3 linked regions of the Magnetococcus marinus MC-1 genome follow. The protein of the gene in region 1 binds, or shares a complex with, the protein of each later gene. Links are inferred from orthologs where the notes say so. Each region holds a gene or a part of one and is shown in the gene's direction. Other genes may lie near its edges. The genes, in order: pnp, pfkA and rny.

Region 1 (6,104 bases):
CTTAAACAGAAGCGTGGTTTAATTAAGGGGCTGCTCCAGCGTATTCATAAAAACCATCATGCAGCAGTGGCCGAGGTGGATCTGTTGGATCATTGGCAGAGTGCCATGATTGGGTGCGCTTTGGTGGGTAATGAGGCGGCGGTTTTGCAGCGCCGTATGCAAAAGATTGTGGATGCCATTGAGCGGGATAGCTCTGGTGTGGTGTTGGTTGATTATCAGGTGGATATTCTGTCATGACGATCCGGACCGAGCGTGTTGGTAATGCCATTCGCAAGGAGGTCGCAAGTATGCTAACCCGTGGCGAGATCAAGGATCCTCGTTTGGGTGGCTTTGTGAACATTCAAGAGGTTAGGGTAAGCCCGGACCTCTCATATGCCAAGGTCTATTATACCGTCTTTGGTGAGAGTGATCAGGCGGGTGTGGCGGACGCATGGCAACGGGCCAGTGGCTTTTTGCGCAATGTCATTGCCAAGCGGTTAAAATTGCGGCATGCCCCGGAGTTACGCTTTGAGCTTGATCATGTGGCCGACTACAGTAAGCGTATTGATGAGCTATTGAATGGCTTGGAGATACCCCCAGCCGATGATAGCGACGAGACCCACTGATTATGGGGCGCAGACGTCGTAAAGGGGTGGTGATTCACGGTTGGTTGGCGATCCACAAGGAGCCTGGTTTAAGTTCCAGTCAGGTTGTGGAGCGGGTGATCCGCACCACCAAGGCCAATAAGGCCGGTCATGGGGGTACTTTGGATCCCTTTTCTGAGGGGGTTTTGCCCATTGCTTTGGGGGAGGCCACCAAGACCAGCGGTATGGTGCTGAATGGGGATAAAAGCTACCGTTGCTGGTTAAAGTTTGGCCAGGAGACCGACAGCGGCGATCTAACCGGCGTGCTGTTGGAAGAGCAAGGGCGGGTGCCTAGCGAGGCAGAGTTGCGGGCTGTGCTCCCGCAATTTATGGGTGAAATTGAACAGGTTCCCCCGGTTTTTTCGGCGCTTAGGGTAGACGGTGAGCGGGCTTATAAACGGGCCAGACGCGGAGAAGAGGTGCAATTGGCCTCGCGACGTGTTAGAATTGACCGCCTTGAACTGGTTGGATTTGAAGCAGATACCGCCGTTTTGGATGTAGCGTGTGGGAAAGGCACCTATATTCGCTCGCTGGGGGTGGACATTGCCCGGGCGCTGCATAGCCGGGCGCATCTGGTGCGTCTACTGCGTACCGGTACCATGGGTTTTGGCCTAAATGATGCTGTTACATTGGAACAATTGCGTGAAGCCTGTAGTGAGGGTAGGCTACAGGAGATTTTATACCCTGTTGACCGGGTGCTGGACGACATCCCGGCTCTACGGATGACAGGGAACGCTTGGTACCGCCTGCGCCAAGGGCAGGAGGTTGAGGTGGAGGATGCAGCAACCCCGGCGGGGATGGTGCGTTTGCAGGATCCCGACGGCCAGTTTGGCCTGCTGGGGGAGATCTCAGCGCAAGCTGATCTGCAAGGTTTGCGGCGGATTAAACCGACGCGGCTCTTTCATCTGGACGAGACACCAGGCAGTGACCCAACGGCCCAATGAAGGGCCAACAACTTAATCAAGGAGTGAACGATGTCGATTACTGCCGAGCGCAAACAAGAGCTGATTGCTGAATATGCGACCAAAGAGAATGATACCGGCTCCCCCGAGGTGCAGGTGGCCATTTTGACGGAGCGCATTAACAACTTGACCGATCATTTGCGTGGTCACAACAAAGATCACCATAGCCGTCGTGGTCTGCTGAAGATGGTTGGCCTGCGTCGCCGTCTGCTCTCATATGTTCAAAAAGAAGATCGTTCGCGCTATCAGGATCTGATTAAGCGTCTGGGTCTGCGTAAGTAACCTCGCCTTTACCGGGCTGTGCCCAACACAGCCCGGTAAAATCTATCTACCCCACCGTATAATCGGAAGGTTCTGTATGTTTAACATTCATACTAAGAGTGTTCAATTCGGCGAGAAAACCATCACGCTGGAAACGGGTCGTGTAGCCCGTCAAGCCAATGGTGCCGTCATGGTAACCTATGGTGATACCGTTGTGCTGGTCACGGCTGTGGCAGAGACCAGCATGCGTGCCGGTCAGGATTTTTTTCCCCTTAGCGTTCATTATCAAGAGAAATTTTGGGCTGCTGGTAAAATTCCTGGCGGCTTTATTAAGCGTGAAACCCGTCCTTCGGAACGTGAAGTATTAACTTCGCGTTTGATTGACCGTCCCATTCGTCCGCTGTTCCCCAAGGGTTTCATGAACGAGACCCAGGTGGTGGCTCAGGTGCTCTCTTATGATCCTGACTATCCGTCGGACATTGCCGCTTTGATCGGTTGTTCGGCAGCCTTGGCGCTGTCGGGTGTACCCTTCGAGGGTCCCATTGGTGGGGCGCGGGTGGGTTTTATTGATGGCAAGCCGGTACTCAACCCCACGGTTGATCAGTTGGCCGCAAGTCGTCTGGATCTGGTGGTTGCCGGTACCCGTAGTGCCGTGACCATGGTGGAGTCGGAAGTGGACTTCTTGAGCGAAGATGAGATGCTTGACTGCGTCATGTTTGCGCACGAGTCGTTTCAACCCGTGATTACCGCCATTGAAGAGTTGGTGGCAGAGGCTGGTAAGCCCCGCTGGGTGGTTGAGCCTGTGCAGGTCAATGAAGCGCTGCTGGCGGAGATGAACGACAAGTTTGCCGCACAAGTGACGGAGGCTTATGCCATTCCTGAGAAGATGGCCCGTTATGAGGCGGTGGCTCAGGTAAAGGCCGCTGCGATGGAGGCTTTGGGCACCATTGAAGTGGATGGTCAGAGCGTCAAGCGCAGCGAAGAGGTGGCCAGTCTGTTTAAAAAGATTGAGTCCCGCACACTGCGTCAAAATGTGTTGCAGGGCAAGCGTGTGGATGGTCGGGGTTTGACCGATATCCGTCCCATCGCCTGTGAGGTTAGCATTCTGCCCCGTGTGCATGGTACGGCGCTGTTTACCCGTGGTGAGACCCAGGCCATTGCGACGGTGACGTTGGGGACCTCCCGTGATGAGCAGATTGTGGAGACCCTCTCTGGCGAGTATCGGGACCGTTTTTATCTGAACTACACCTTCCCTCCCTACTGTGTGGGTGAAACTGGCCGTATGGGGGCGCCTGGCCGTCGCGAGATTGGTCATGGCAAGTTGGCGACCCGTGCGTTGACGGCCATTGTGCCTTCAGCGGAGGTTTTCCCTTACACGCTGCGTATTACCTCAGAGATTACCGAATCCAACGGCTCTTCTTCCATGGCGACGGTGTGTGGTGCGGTATTGGCGATGCAGGATGCTGGTGTGCCCATCAAGGCCCCGGTCGCTGGTATTGCCATGGGTTTGGTCAAAGAGGGTGATGCGTACGCGGTGCTGTCGGATATTTTGGGTGATGAAGATCACCTGGGCGACATGGATTTTAAAGTGGCGGGTAATGCCGACGGCATTACGGCGTTGCAGATGGACATTAAGATCACGGGGATTACCCGTGAGATTATGGCCAAAGCACTGGAACAGGCCCGTGCGGGTCGTTTGCACATCTTAGGTGAGATGGGCAAGGCCATGACCACCCATCGTGCTGAGATGTCGGCCTATGCGCCGCGCATTCACACCATGAAGATCCATCCGGACAAGATTCGTGAGGTGATTGGTTCTGGTGGTAAGGTGATCCGTAGCATTACCGAAGAGACCGGTTGTGCCATTGATATTGAGGATGATGGTACCATTCGCATTGCCTCCAGCGATCAGGCTTCGGCTGAGCAGGCGGTGAAGATTATCAAGTCCATTGTGGCCGAGGTGGAAAAGGGTCAGGTTTATGAGGGCAAGGTGGTACGTATTACCGACTTTGGTGCCTTTGTAAACATTCTGCCCAACAAGGATGGTTTGGTCCACATTAGCCAGTTAGCCAACCGTCGTGTGCAGAATGTGACGGATGTGGTGAAAGAGGGAGATGTGGTGACGGTTAAGGTACTGGATGTAGACCGTCAGGGTCGTGTGAAGTTGACTATGAAAGAGATGGAAGAGGGCGCTGCTGAGTAAACGCGGTGGTCTCTTGGTAGGATAAAAAAGGCCCGTCTGTGACGGGCCTTTTTTTATTAGGAAAAAGCGGCACCCTATTGGGGAAAGCAAGTACCGTCGAGAGGGCAGCTACACCCGTAGACGTAACGTGACGCTTATGGAAGAACGTGCTCAGGTGTGGCAAAGGTTGTGTGGCAAGCTAAGGCAATCGTCGCCAGTGTAGGGGCTAGCGAACCGCTGTGTGCCCGTGGTGCCGCTGCCTGCTCAAGATGCCGCAGGGTGGTTGGGCAACGTGGGGCTTTGGGGCTCGGTTAGAATCTGCTGTAGGCCATGCAGATGTTTTTCATAATTTTTCCATCGCTGTTTGGCGTGTTGATAGATGGGTTCCCGGACCTGCTGGCTGCTGGCGGTCTGCACGGAGCGACGGTTTTGGTGGTGGTTCATGCAGGCATCGTCCCAGGGCAGGCCCACAAATTCCAGCAGTTTTTTGACCTCGCTGGCGGGATCTTCCACCATCTTTTCGTAGACGACATCATGGATGGGCATGGGCAATACACGGTGCCAAAGGCGCATAAGATCGGCATAGGCGCGGTAGTAATGGGCGGTCTCTTCGAGGCTCTGCATAAAGCGCTGACCACGGGTAAAATTTTGAAAATAGATAGAGAGGCAGGTATCCCGTGGATCACGCACACTGTGGATGATGCGGGCATGGGGAAAGAGCGCCGCGATTACCCCCAGATAGAGAAAATTAAACAGTAATTTGTCGGTAATATGGGTGATGGTGGGGTCGTTGGGGGCATCACAACTGCTGCGTAGGGCATCAAGATACTCTTGCGCCATGGGTTGAGCTTGGTCCGGTTTTAATGCGGAAAAACAGTCTGGAAAAACCACTGTGGTGCCCAGCCGTTGGGGCATCTGGTGTAAGAGGTTGGCGATGTGGGGGCGTTCGCCGGTGGTGGCGACCTGGGGATGGGAGCCTAAAATTTGCTCGATCAGGGTTGAGCCCGAGCGAAACATGCCCACGATGAAGAGGGGAACCACGCCATCGCTGTGGTTGGGGACCAGGGTGGCTTGGGGGCGGTTAAAGAGGGTACGAATGCGGGCGATCAGGTCTATGTTGATGTGTAGATCGGTAAGCCCTTGGCTCTGATAACGACGGCGGTTGGCCTGTTGGTAGGCGGTAAAAGCGCGGTCATAGGCATGGCTTTGATCCAGCGCCCGACCGAGGGTGTAGAGCATGGCGATGCGTTCTTGCTCGACCATATCCGGGTGTTGCACCATCTGCTCCATGCGCTGGATCAGTTCGCTGTGGGGATCGCTCTGGCGCACCATTTGAGCGAGGCCGGTCAGAAAAAAGGGGTGTTCCGGGTGGTGTGCGACCCCCTCTTCAAACAGAGCTTGGGTGGCGGCAAAATCCCCAGAGGCCCGTAGCGCATTGGCGAGGTTGATTTGAATAAAAGCGGCATGGGGTTCGGCCTCCAGCCCCTGTTTGAAGGCGGCGATGGCTTCGTTTACCCGCCCATCCTCTAGGCGAGCCAGACCAATACTGTTATCAAAAGCGGCGGGGTGGTTGCTGAATTTACGCCCCTTTAAAAAATGCTGTTCGGCCAGCGCCCCATTCTGCCGCGCAAGTTCCAACTGCCCCAAACCGTGCCAACTGGCGGCGGATTGATCATTGAGGGCTAGGGCCTGTTGGTAGTGTATTTCGGCGGTGTGAAAATCTTTGTGCTCCCGCAGCGCATCGGCCAATTTGCGGTGCAGATCAGGATTTTCTGGTTGGGTGCTCAGCAGTAGCTGATAGTTGCGTATGGCATCGCTCCAGGTTTGTTGCGCGCTCTGTAGATCGGCCAGAGCCTCGCGCAGTGGGGCGTGTTCGGGATCTTTGCTTAGCCCCTCATGGAGAATACGTCCGGCGATGACAGGTTCTTGGAGCAGCAGCATGACCCGTCCCAAGAGATGGTAGACAGTGCTACTGTCGGGTAGCTGTTGCAGGGCCCGTTGTAACAGGGCGGCGGCCTCTTTAAAGTGGCTGGTACGTATAAGAATCTCACCCGCTAGGGTGAGCAGGGGTCCATG
Region 2 (5,923 bases), 890 kb from region 1 along the record:
CGGCACGGGGCGCCTTACCCACGCAAGAAACAGCCCGAGACCATCGCTTGCGCCCCCCCGCAAAGGGCCTTTAGCGCATATAAAAAACGCCACGGTCGACACCCAAGAAGCCTGCTTTGCATGCCGTCTTTCGCATACTTAAAACGATCTTGGGCGTACTTTTTTTTCCAAGGGCTCATGGCACGCCGCGCCACCCCCTTTACAGCAGCCAAGCGGACCACAACACGGCTTAAAGCGGTCCCTCCCCCTGTTTAAGAGATCCATTTGTTAAAGGGGGGGCCATTGCCACCCTTTTTTCCACCGTGTGAATACGGAGCTTTTCCGCCATGTACACCCTGTTAATCGCCGAGGATGACCACGCCTATGCGCTCATATTGGAGCATTTTTTACTAAGCCTTGGCCATAAGGTGCTCATTGCCAATAATGGAGAACAGGCGGTGGAGATGTTTAAGATCCATCAACCGGATCTTATCTTCATGGATGTGCTCATGCCCGCCATGGATGGTCACCAGGCAACGCGCGAAATACGCCGACTCACCTTGGGCGATCCCGTGCAGGTTCCTATTCTTTTTCTAACGGCTATCGAGAGTGAAAAGGTGCTGGCGGAGTGCCTGGAGTGTGGGGGGGATGATTTTATCAGCAAACCCTTTAGCACAACCACCCTCAAAGCCCGCCTAAATGCTTGGCTAAAAAAACGCCACATGTCCGAAGAGATGGCCCGCGACCATCGACATATTGCCCGCGTGGTAGAGAACTTACGTCGCGATACGCGCTATTATGGGGAAAATTTACGCACCATCACCTGCCCGATGGCGCAGGTGAGCGGCGACCTTATCCTCTCGGCCAAACGACATGATGGCACACAATTGATCGCGGTGGTGGATTTTACCGGTCATGGTTTAAGTGCGGCGATCTGTGGTCCCCTCATTAGTCACGCCTTTTACACCCATTTTCTCGCCCATATTGAGACCACCGCGTTGCTGTTCATACTCAACGAACTGTTATGCCATAAACTGCCTGAAGGTATGTTTATGGCTGCCCATTTTGTAGAACTTTCACCCGACCAGCGACAGATGCGGCTCTGGAATTTTGGCATGCCTGCATGCGTGCATATCGACGGGTCGCAAATCTTCCTCTATGGGAAACACCTTTTACCGATGGGCATCCATGAAATGACCCCTCAATCGATGGTCTGCACCGTGCAACCTATAAATAAGGGCAGTCGACTCTATCTTTTTTCCGATGGGGTAAACACATTGGTTGCCTACGACTCCGAAAGCCAATATATGGAGGATATTCATTGCTTTTTAAGGGCTTGTTTTGAGGAAGGGCAGACCCCTCCTCTGCCCGACCAGCCCACCTTATCTACGGGCTGCACGGCACCCATCAAGGATGATATCACCATTGCCGAGATCACCTTAACCGCGTAAGGATTTTAAGCGACACGCTTGCGCAGATCCCGCTTACAAACGCCGCACACCCAAACGATTCCGATTGCTCCTGCCTACCCTTGTGCAGACAACCGGCCCGCGTTGCGGCCACACCACCCATTGCCCCAATACCACACGTTCCACGCACTCCAGCACTCAATCCCCGACCCTTTCTAAAAATATTTTGATCTTCATAAAATAAAATGTTGCACCGCATCCCTGAGCGTTTCATCATCACCGGTGCGCTCAGCTCTCTACCGAGATCCCTTGGCCCATAAACGAAAATATTACCCACGCGCCACCAAGCCATCACACGACTGTGATAGGCTGTTCGGTTATCAGTGGTTTTATCGACAACCCATGAGGATACCCCCCATGTCCCAACCTAAGCCTATGAATACCATCGCGGTTATGACCAGTGGCGGCGATGCTCCAGGCATGAACAGCGCCATTCGTGCGGTGGTGCGTACCGCCATCGGTGCAGAGATGGAGGTACTGGGCATCCGCCGCGGCTACAGTGGCCTGCTGGAAGGGGATCTTATCCCCATGGATGCCGCCTCGGTGGGTAATATTCTACAAAAGGGTGGTACTGTGCTGGGCACCTCCCGCTGCGCGGAGTTTCTTAAACCGGAGATTCGCCAAGAAGCTGCCAATATTTTACGCCGTAAACATGTGGATGGCTTGGTCGTCATCGGTGGCAATGGCTCCTTTAATGGCGCCTACCAACTGCACCAAGAGCATGACATACCGGTGGTTGGCGTACCGGGTACCATTGATAATGATATCCAAGGTACCCACTACACCATCGGTTTTGACACGGCGGTGGAGACCGGGGTCTATGCGGTGGATAAAATCCGCGACACCGCCAATGCCCACGACCGTATTTTTTTGGTGGAGGTCATGGGGCGACATAGCCCCGCCATCGCCATCCATACCGGTGTCTGCACCGGGGCTGAACATGTGATTCACACCCCCGAAAATACCGACTATGACACCTTGGTCTCAGGGATCCGGCGGGGCCGTAAGCGGGGCAAAAACTCCTTTATTATCATCGTCGCTGAGGGGCAAGTTCCTGGTTCAGCCTATCAGGTGCAAAAGCATCTGGCGGACAATTATCAAATCGCCTCGCATGTGGCCATTTTGGGCCACCTGCAACGCGGCGGATCGCCCACCGCCCATGATCGCTTTATTGCCGCCAGCATGGGTTTTCACGCTGTCCAAGCCCTCAAAACCGGCGAAGTGGCCACGGTTACCGCTTGCCGTGACGGACGTATTCAGCTGGTCCCCTTACAAGAGTGTTTGGAAAAAAATGATGCCATCGACGCTTTCTCCTTAAACCTGACCCAGCAGTTGGCAATCTGACCCCCCACAGCCCCACGCTTGAGATCCCTAAAGCCCTCTTTTGGCACAGCCGAAAGAGGGCTTTTTTATAGGGCTTGGCCCACAACTTAGCCTGAAGTTATATTTGTATATATATTTTTAAGTTTTTGATTTTATAAGATTCCTTCTCATTCATAAAAAAAATAGCCCCATTTCCCATAAAATTCCACACTCTTGATACAGATCAAATCAAAGCCTCTGCTTTCTCTGTTAAGCAAGAACCACACTGTAAAATTAGGTACGGGGGGAACCCTGTCACCAATAAAGCATGCATGGCCGTCCATTGAGCAACCAGGCAGGGTATCACGCATAAACGGTGGTCAACGCGATTTCGGTTGGCCCGTGCAGGCCGCAAAAAAAACATGGGGGAAGAGCGATGAAATATGGGTTAAAAAAATTTTGGAGTGTGGTGGCGTTTGCGCTACTGCTCTTCACGGTAAGCCAGGCTGAGGCGGTCCGCCCTGCTGGCCAACCGGGTAAAGATTGGGGCGGACCAGAGAATGCCAAGTGTGCCGAATGCCACATGAAAGAGAGTCCTGGCCTGTGGAAGCAGTGGAATGAGAGCCAGCACGGTCAAAATGGCGTAGGCTGTTTGGATTGCCATAAAGCGGCAGAAAAAGATGTGGATGCTTTTGAGCACAAAGGGCAAAACATTGCTGTACTGGTAACCCCTAAGGATTGCGCCCAGTGCCATGCCACAGAGGTCAACGAGCAGCAGCGCTCTCACCACGCCAGCGCGGGTAAGATTTTGCACTCGCTGGACAACCTGCTGGGTGAGGTGGTTGGGGGACCTGCGGCGGTTAACGTGGGGTGTCGTCAGTGCCACGGCTCGGTGGTCAAGTTAGATGTCAAAAAGCGCCCCACCACCGACACTTGGCCCAATACCGGCATTGGCCGCATCAATCCCGATGGCAGCTTAGGTTCTTGCAGTGCCTGTCATGGTCGGCATAACTTCTCCCGTGCCCAAGCCCGGCATCCCGACACCTGCGGCAAGTGCCACATTGGCCCGGACCATCCCCAGTTGGAGGTCTACAACGAGTCTCAGCATGGCATTCAGTTCCGCGCCAACATTAACAAGATGAACCTGGGCTCCGACAAGTGGGAAGCAGGCATTGACTACACCGCCGCCCCCACCTGTTCCACCTGTCACATGAGCGCCGTTCCGGGTCGCCCCAAGACCCACGATGTGGGTGAGCGCATCTCCTGGAACCTGCGTTCCCCCATCTCCAACCGTATTAACCTCATCCGTTTGGACAACGGCACCTCGTTTGATTCCCCCGACGGCAAACCCTTGCCTAAGGTTGGGGATATGATTGAGGCCCGGGGCGGTAAAGTGATTGAGGTCATCACCTCTGAAGAGCGCCGTGGACGCATGCAGGATGTCTGCTTTGCCTGTCATGGTGAGCGTCTTGTCACCGGTCACTATAAGCAGTTGGATGACTTTGTTGAGCTCTACAACGAAAAGTTTGCCAACCCCATCAAGAATATCATGGCAGAGCTCAAAGCCAGCGGTAAGATCACCAAATCGCCCTTTGATGAAAAGATTGAGTGGATTTGGTGGGAAATTTGGCACCATGAGGGGCGTGTTGCACGCCATGGCGCCTCCATGATGGGACCCGACTATGCTTGGTGGCATGGCATGTATGAAGTGGCCAAACACACCTACTTTGAGTTTATTCCTGAGCTCAAGCATGTCGTGGGCGAGGAAGAGGCCAAGCGACTGCTGGAGAAGCACTTCAAACCCATTGCAGGGCATGACTGGTACTTCAATGGTATGAACAAAGAGGCCCTACAGAAGATCAACAAAGAGTACGAAAAGCGCTACGGCAAAGGCTCGGTCAACTAAGCCAAGCCGAATCATCAAAGGCGACCCTGCGGGGTCGCCTTTTTTTTTACACCATGCCCCTGTCAGAGAACGGGCAAACCCGTCACCGCATCGCCACAACCCCCTCCAGCACGCTGAAAGCTCGCTCTAGGCGGGCACCCTACTTATCCAACATATCCACCCAACTCGCAAACTCTTCCCCACTATGACCAAAATCTACCACCACGGTCTTTTCAGTCCGCACCACATTTTGGCGCTCCTGTTCTAAACGGTGCATAGAGGCTTCCAACTGCTGTTTCTCATCCTTTAACTTTTGGAGCGTCGCCTCCAGCGCCTGTTCATGGTTCCAACGTTCGCAACCATCCCGCGCCATCTGGTAGAGTTCCCCACGGGAGACCGGCTTTTTAATAAATTGCACGTCATGCTGCAATTGATCATGGATCTCATCCACAGAGTGATCACTGTAGGCCGAAACAATGTTAATATAGATATGCGCATCCAACGCCCGAATGCGCCGGGCAACCTCCAGCCCATCCATGCCCGGCGGCATGCGTATATCCACAAAAGCAACCGCAAAGGGGCGCTGCTGTTGCATGGCCCGTTCAACCTCTGCCACCCCATCCTGCCCTTGACTGACCGCAACCAATTCAAAGACTAACCTACTTACTTCACTCAGCGGGGGCTGGCTGGCGGATTCGTCGATAAACTGTTCCAAAAAACCCGGCTGCGTCGCCTGCGCCGAAAAAATGGCACGGTAGGCTTCCAACACCTCAGGGTTATCATCCATCACCAAAATTCTAGTATTAAAGGTCATCTTCGCCTCCCTACCCAAAAAACCAGACGCCTACATTGACATAATTACAGCTATTATGATGGGCCTCTGCTATACTTATCGCAAGCCATTTAGGGGTCAAGTCATGCGCCATTACATGGCAATGGCCACGTAGCTTAAGGCGCTTTTGTTGGAAGAGGGCGAAATAGATGTTCCAGGCCAAAGATGACGCCAAACGCCTGCAAACCACAGATCCACGAGAAATCGTTAAAATTTTCACCTCGGCCATGTTAGACGAGTCACATGTACACGTCCGTCTAGACCACGGCATGGTGGAATATTTTTCCCTGTTCCGCAGCTCAGCCGATGAGCTTGAGGCACTGCAAAGCGCCGATCACCTGACCCTAACCCCCCTTGATCCCCCTGTGGGCAACGCCAAAATACGCCTGTGCGAAAGGGTTATGCTGCGCTTTTTTACCGCACAGTTTAGTGCCGAGTGCCAATGCACCTTTTTGG
Region 3 (6,035 bases), 3.8 Mb from region 1 along the record:
GCCCCAGAACTACCCTATGCGGTAGAGGTGTATGGTTATGGTTGGGAAAATGATCCCGTGGTGGCTCCCTATTATAAAGGGGTCGCCCAACAAGGCATGCACCTGGTGCAGATCTATAATGAGGCGAAATATGCGCTCTCTCCCCAAGCGCACTTGGTGAACAGTCAACGCACGGTTGAGATTGCCGCTTGCGGTGCGATACCTGTATTAAATGATCATCGGCAGTTTGCTGACCTCCCCCACTGGGATGAGCATATGCTTTTTTATAAGACTAAAGCGGATATGCGACAGCTTTTTAGCCAAAGCCCGCTGCATGATCCCTATGAAATGGCCCTTTCCTACAGTTACGAGAGCTTCGCCCAGCGGATTTTAGAGGATGCCGGGCTCGCTTCAGTGCGTTGAAAAAGGGAGGGGAAAACCCTGAAAAGGGGGCCGATTTAGCTTGACTTTCGCCTTGCATGCAGTTTCGTTGCGAATATACGGAAAAGCGGTACCCTAAAGGGGTTTGGGTGCTTGACAGGGCTTTTTCATAGCGCTTAATATTTGAGTAAGCGTTGATCCCGTGCAGGGGCTTCTAGCGTTGGCGGGTTAAACGGTCAACGGGAAGTGGCCTAGTTTGGTGCCCTCCTAGTTTGGTGCCCTCCTAGTTTGGTGCTCATTGGGTGCCAAATTGAGTAGGTTGTTGGATGGATCGCTTGGATGTTGTCTTTGGAGCATAACTGGCTGGGCAGTCGTGTAGAGCTCAGGGCCCGTTGGGCGTTTGCCATGGGCTGGCTTTGACGATTTAGCATGGCGTCATCTGTGTGGCTCAGTTGGGTGATAGGCTATACCGGTTTTTTTCGGGTTCTGACAGTTTTGGTGGCGACCATGACCGCATGGTGGAGGAAATAGATGGATCAGGAGCTCCTGGGCGCTCTGGAAGAGCGTTGGAACGCGCTGGCCGAAACTGTCCGGACGCTAAAAGGTGAAAACCAAGCCCTGAGAGAGAGGGTGCGGGAACGGGAAGAGCAGCTGGCGCGCGTTGGTGAAGTGACCGCCAAGCTGAAACACAAGGTTGAAGGTTTGCAACAAGATCGCAATCAAACTATGGGCCGTATTGAGGGTCTGCTCTCCCGCTTTGAGGATCATGACTAAACCAGAATGGTTTATTTAAACGTGCTCCAGACAGGCGGAACAGGTAGAATAGAGGGCAAAATCCATGGCAGATATGGTTGAAGTAACGATTCTGGGGCAGCACTTTAAGCTGCGTACCGATACTGGCAACGATTATGTACATGAGCTGGCAGAGTATGTGGAGAGCTTGGTAGAGGAGTTGCGACGTAACTCCCGCTCGGCCTCCACCGACCGGGTGGCTTTGATGGCGGCTTTGCAGATTGCTGACCGCTATTTTCAGCTACGCCAGCGCACGGAAGGCAATAAAGAGTTGGCCAATGGCCGTATCCAGCGTCTCATCGAGGCGACGGATCGGGTGCTGGCTGAGTAATCCAATCCCCTGGGGTATGCGTGAGGAGTACAGTCTTCCTGAGCCGATAATTCTGAACCCGGGTGGCCGGCACTGACCGTGGAGCGAGAACCTCTTGTGGTTCACCAGAAGCGGTTACCAGGCTGCCAATCTAGACGAACGGGTTCAAGAAGCTTGTCTCTAACGGTACTTTGGGGGTATGGGATTGTATCTAAGGCCAACGGGTGCAGGGTGACTCTGTTCACCACCTGCATCGGTATGGGCCTATTGGCGGGTTTGGTTATGCTGCCGCAAAAGTGCTCTGTTGTCTATCATGTCCTGAATATGCCCGCCTTTCTCTCTCCATGGTTATCTCTTTCTCTTTAATTCAGTGGGACTTTGTGGTTCGTGCGTGACGAAAAAAAAGAGGCGCTGCGCAAAACGCTGCTGGCTTGGCGTGGTGCCCTTGATCCAGCGTGGCGTGCATCTGCCAATGCGGCGGCGGTGGCCCATTTGCTGAGCCATGCTTGGCTTGGGCAAGCTGAGCGGGTGGCGCTCTACTGTGCCATACGGGGTGAGTTGGACCCGGCCCCGCTGTTGGCCCCGTTGTGGCAGATGGGTAAAATACTCTATCTACCACGGTTGGAAGCTGGTGCGTCGCAGATTCGTTTTGCACGTCACCAGCAGGGGGAGGTTTGGCAGCGGGGGCCGTTTGGTATACCCCAGCCCGGTCCCGATAGGGCGCAGATAGAGCCTGGGGCGGTGGATCTCATGCTGGTGCCGCTGGTGGGGTTTGACGCACAGGGTGGGCGGTTGGGCTATGGGGGTGGTTTTTATGACCGTACCCTGGCCGGTCAGCGCCCCAAGTTATTGGTGGGGTTGGGTTTTGCGGGGCAACAGGTTGAACATCTGCCACGGGCTGACCATGATATCCCGTTGGATGCGGTGGTGACCGAAACAGGTTGGTGTTTTTTTGGCGAGGGATACGGCACTCGCTAGGCCAAATGGGCCTGATTCTAATGGCCGGTTGATAGTCTTTTAACGATGACCAAGCTCGCTCTGTTGGGGCGTGTTGTTTCTGTGAGATGGGTTGTTTTACCTTTTCGCTAGCGCTTGGCCACGGTACACAAAGTGCGTCTACTGCTTGGGTTATGGGGATGCATGGTGCCGTGTGGGGCGTGTGAGGGGTTACGCCCCAGATCGTGAATTCCGTGAAGTGTACCCGTGGTTTTTGGTACAACAATGGAGGCATGGACGATACCCTCTGGTCAGGGTTGGTTTTGTTTGGAGAGAACGGTTTATGGATATTCTTCTGTTGATGGTCGGCTTGCTGCTGGGGGCGGGCGGTGTCTTTGTGATGCTGCGCAATCAGAGCAATCAGGCCCTGGTTGAGCGGGATGCCCGCATCGATCTGTTGCAGAAACAAGCCCAAGAGCAGGTCAGAAATGCCGCCAAAGAGGTGGAGCTGGCCATGAAGGGTGAACGCATACAGATTCGTGAAGAGTTGGAATCTGAACTCAGAAGCCGCCGGGAAGAGGTGGATAGCCACCAAGTGCGCTTAGATAAACGTGAAAGCCAGTTGGATCGCAAGATTGAGCAGGTGGATAGACGGGATCAGGAGCTGGACCAACGGCGTGGTCAGTTGGATAAAGAGCAGAAAAAGGTTGAAGAACGGCAGCAGCACTTTGAGCGGTTGATTGTGGATGCGGATAAAAAGCTCGAAGAGATTGCTGGGCTTACGCGGGATGAGGCGAAAAGTCGCATTCAAGCTGAACTGGTGGATCGAGCAAGGCATGAGGCGTCGCGCCAGCTCAAGCAAATTGAGGATGATACCCGCGCCCAAGCGCAAAAGAAGGCACAAGAGGTTATTTGTAGTGCCATTCAACGGTTTGCCGGTGAGTTTGTGGTGGATCGCACGGTTTCGGTGGTGCAGTTGCCCACCGATGAGATGAAAGGACGCATCATTGGCCGTGAGGGACGCAACATTCGGGCTTTGGAGGCCGCCACGGGTTGCGACCTGATTATTGATGACACCCCAGAAGCAGTGGTTATCTCTGGTTTTAACCCGGTACGTCGTCAGGTGGCGCGTCGCGCTTTGGAAGAGCTGGTGGGGGATGGACGTATTCACCCGGCCCGCATTGAAGAGGTGGTGCGCAAGGCGCGTAAGGTGGTGAGTCAGGAGATCCGTGAAGCAGGGGAGCAAGCGGTCTACGATGTGGGTATCAGCAATATGCACCCGGAGATTATCAAGCTGCTGGGGACTTTAAAATTTCGCACCTCGTATACGCAAAATGTGCTGGCCCACTCGGTGGAGGTGGCCCACTTTGCCGGGATTATGGCCGAAGAGATGGGTTTGGATGGCAAGTTGGCGCGGCGCTGTGGCCTGTTGCATGACATCGGCAAAGCGGTGGACCATGATAATCCGGGCAGTCACGCGGTGTTGGGTGGTGAGCTGTGTAAAAAATATAAAGAGGATGACACCGTTACTAATGCGGTGTGGTCGCACCATTTTGATATTGAGCCCAACTCGGTGTATGGGCCATTGACCAATGCGGCGGACGCCCTATCGGCGGCCCGCCCAGGGGCGCGTCGTGAGAATGTGGAGACCTATATTCGACGTTTGGAAGAGTTGGAGCGCATTGCCACCGAGTTTAAAGGGGTGGAGAAGGCGTATGCCATTCAGGCCGGGCGTGAGTTGCGGGTGATGGTTGCCTATGATCGGGTGAATGACGAGGGTTCGATGCTGTTAGCCCGTGAGATTGCCCAACAGGTCGAGTCGGAGATGACCTATCCCGGTGAGATCAAGGTAACGGTGATTCGGGAGATGCGGGCCTCGGAGATTGCTCGATAGGGTTGGGTTGGGGTAGAGCCGTGCCGGTTTGCCCCATGTTGATGCCCTGTTGCCGTAGCGTAAATCTAGCAGCACTCTGTTAAGAAGGCCCTCATCATGTGGTGGGGGCCTTTTTTATAGGGTGTGGTGTGCGTCACGTGTAGAGAAGAGCACTTTGCTGTAAAGAGCGCACAGCGTTACCCTGGGGGCTGTGGTGTTGTAGGGCATGTGTGTAGGGCTGCGGTCTGTAGGGTAAACGCAGCTGTAGGGGGTAAGGGCGCGTGCCGGAACAGAAGGCTAAATGGCGGTATGTTCTTTGTGGGCTTTTTGCACCTGTTCACGAAAGCGGGTGATGGTGGCGATGACCTCCTCTTCCATAGGGGGGAGGTCGCCGTAGATCCAGCTCTCTTGCGCGGTGTTAAAGACATATTTTTGGCAAGGGCCGCTAAAGGGACCCTTGGCCGGATCGCCTTCCTGAAAGGTATGCATATAGAGGCGCAGGAAGGGATTTCTTGGGTGATAGCCTAAAATCGTTTGGCAGTTACCAATGGTAATGGCACGGTAGCAACGATCCCGGATGCCACTCTGGATAATGCAGCGGGTAAGCTCGTCGTAATAGTCGAGAAGGTTGAGTTCAACCAGCTGGCGACGCTGGTGGCGACAGAGGCGGTGAATATCCCCGGCGGGGAAAAGGCCTCGATACTGTGTGTAGCGGCGGCAATTACAGCGTAGCGCGTGCAGGTTAATGCTATAGATTTGGTCGGCTTTACTATGGCTGGAAACCGCGATGGTACGGTCAAATTCAGCAGGCAGGGTGGGGATGGTGTAGGGGCGGCAAAGCCCCATGTTTTTGATGACACGCTGGCGCCGATACCAAGGGCGCAGGATCAACTTATAGAGCAAAAACCAGAGGGTCAGGGTTGTTGCTAGGATGGCAAAGGTTTGCATAAGTTCGTGTTCGTCTGGTTTTTAAAAAATGGAACGATGCAGGGCTCGGTAAGGAGGGGCCTTAGGCATCCTTATCTGTAATGAATGGCCGCCCCTGCGGTTTTTTTATTGTCGTCTAGCTTATGTTAGCCGATTGTAGAAGAAGGACATAGGGTTCATGATGCGTGGCACCGCTAGGTTAGTGTCAAAATGGCATATAAAAGTTGCGGAAAGCAAGCCACAGAGTTGTTAAAAAGGGATGGTCGGCGATGAAAAAGCGGTTTGGGGTTGAAGGGTTGTGGCTGGCACTCATGATGTTTGTGGTGCCGGCCTTTGCAGAACCCACTGCCGAGGAGCGTTTGCGGGAGGTGGTTGGTATGTTGCAGCCTTCCCCCTGTGAATATTATTGGAATATTGATACCACCCGTACCCATGAGACCAAAAAGGGGGTCTTTACCGTCGCCTACATGGCCAAGTTAAGCGCGGACCAGTGGGCGGTGTTAATTGCCGCGCCCGATATGCTCAAGGGACGGGCCTTGTTGCGTCAGGGTGCGCACTACTGGACCCGCAATCCAGGGGAGCTGCAAAACCGCGAAATGCGGCCCAACCAAACCTTTTTGGGGGGGATCTTGACCAATAAAGATCTGTTCCCCTTGATTTTGGAACAGAGCCATGCCGAGGTGGTGAGTGATGAGCGGCAAGCGCGAAAAGAAGAGAAACAAAAGGCTCTGTCGGAATATGATAAAATTGTGCAAAATGAGCGATTTGGAATTATGTTAGAGACGGGGCATCTGCGAATTAAAGACCGTTCTGGGGATGGGGTGCTGGCGGTGGGTG

What was found.
Region 2: pnp (region 1) and pfkA share a complex: the UniProt entries of both Bacillus subtilis proteins name them as parts of the possible RNA degradosome complex. The link is inferred for Magnetococcus marinus MC-1 from one-to-one orthologs.
Region 3: pnp (region 1) and rny share a complex: the UniProt entries of both Bacillus subtilis proteins name them as parts of the possible RNA degradosome complex. The link is inferred for Magnetococcus marinus MC-1 from one-to-one orthologs.

The regions. Positions count from the first base shown.
Region 1 is NC_008576.1:4,673,016-4,679,119, reverse strand. What follows is about bases 1,554-4,496. They hold pnp (polyribonucleotide nucleotidyltransferase), read left to right. Parts: upstream 1,554-1,943; coding sequence 1,944-4,049; downstream 4,050-4,496. Other genes in these bases: MMC1_RS19130 (tetratricopeptide repeat-containing sulfotransferase family protein), read right to left, coding at 4,293-4,496; rpsO (30S ribosomal protein S15), read left to right, coding at 1,598-1,867; truB (tRNA pseudouridine(55) synthase TruB), read left to right, coding at 1,554-1,567. In the rest of the region: MMC1_RS19155 (DUF503 domain-containing protein), read left to right, coding at 1-237; 30S ribosome-binding factor RbfA, read left to right, coding at 234-605; more of truB, read left to right, coding at 608-1,553; more of MMC1_RS19130, read right to left, coding at 4,497-6,104. UniProt on the Bacillus subtilis protein: Involved in mRNA degradation. Catalyzes the phosphorolysis of single-stranded polyribonucleotides processively in the 3'- to 5'-direction. Necessary for competence development in Bacillus subtilis.
Region 2 is NC_008576.1:3,781,388-3,787,310, forward strand. What follows is about bases 1,037-3,798. They hold pfkA (6-phosphofructokinase), read left to right. Parts: upstream 1,037-1,805; coding sequence 1,806-2,792; downstream 2,793-3,798. Other genes in these bases: MMC1_RS15485 (response regulator), read left to right, coding at 1,037-1,430; MMC1_RS15495 (multiheme c-type cytochrome), read left to right, coding at 3,187-3,798. In the rest of the region: MMC1_RS22415 (hypothetical protein), read right to left, coding at 1-22; more of MMC1_RS15485, read left to right, coding at 327-1,036; more of MMC1_RS15495, read left to right, coding at 3,799-4,656; MMC1_RS15500 (response regulator), read right to left, coding at 4,796-5,449; MMC1_RS15505 (PilZ domain-containing protein), read left to right, coding at 5,617-5,923. UniProt on the Bacillus subtilis protein: Catalyzes the phosphorylation of D-fructose 6-phosphate to fructose 1,6-bisphosphate by ATP, the first committing step of glycolysis.
Region 3 is NC_008576.1:857,077-863,111, forward strand. What follows is about bases 2,143-5,016. They hold rny (ribonuclease Y), read left to right. Parts: upstream 2,143-2,741; coding sequence 2,742-4,292; downstream 4,293-5,016. Other genes in these bases: MMC1_RS03650 (5-formyltetrahydrofolate cyclo-ligase), read left to right, coding at 2,143-2,440; MMC1_RS03660 (hypothetical protein), read right to left, coding at 4,569-5,016. In the rest of the region: MMC1_RS03635 (tetratricopeptide repeat protein), read left to right, coding at 1-402; MMC1_RS03640 (cell division protein ZapB), read left to right, coding at 892-1,134; MMC1_RS03645 (cell division protein ZapA), read left to right, coding at 1,199-1,483; more of MMC1_RS03650, read left to right, coding at 1,850-2,142; more of MMC1_RS03660, read right to left, coding at 5,017-5,219; MMC1_RS03665 (outer membrane lipoprotein-sorting protein), read left to right, coding at 5,468-6,035. UniProt on the Bacillus subtilis protein: Endoribonuclease that initiates mRNA decay. Initiates the decay of all SAM-dependent riboswitches, such as yitJ riboswitch. Involved in processing of the gapA operon mRNA, it cleaves between cggR and gapA.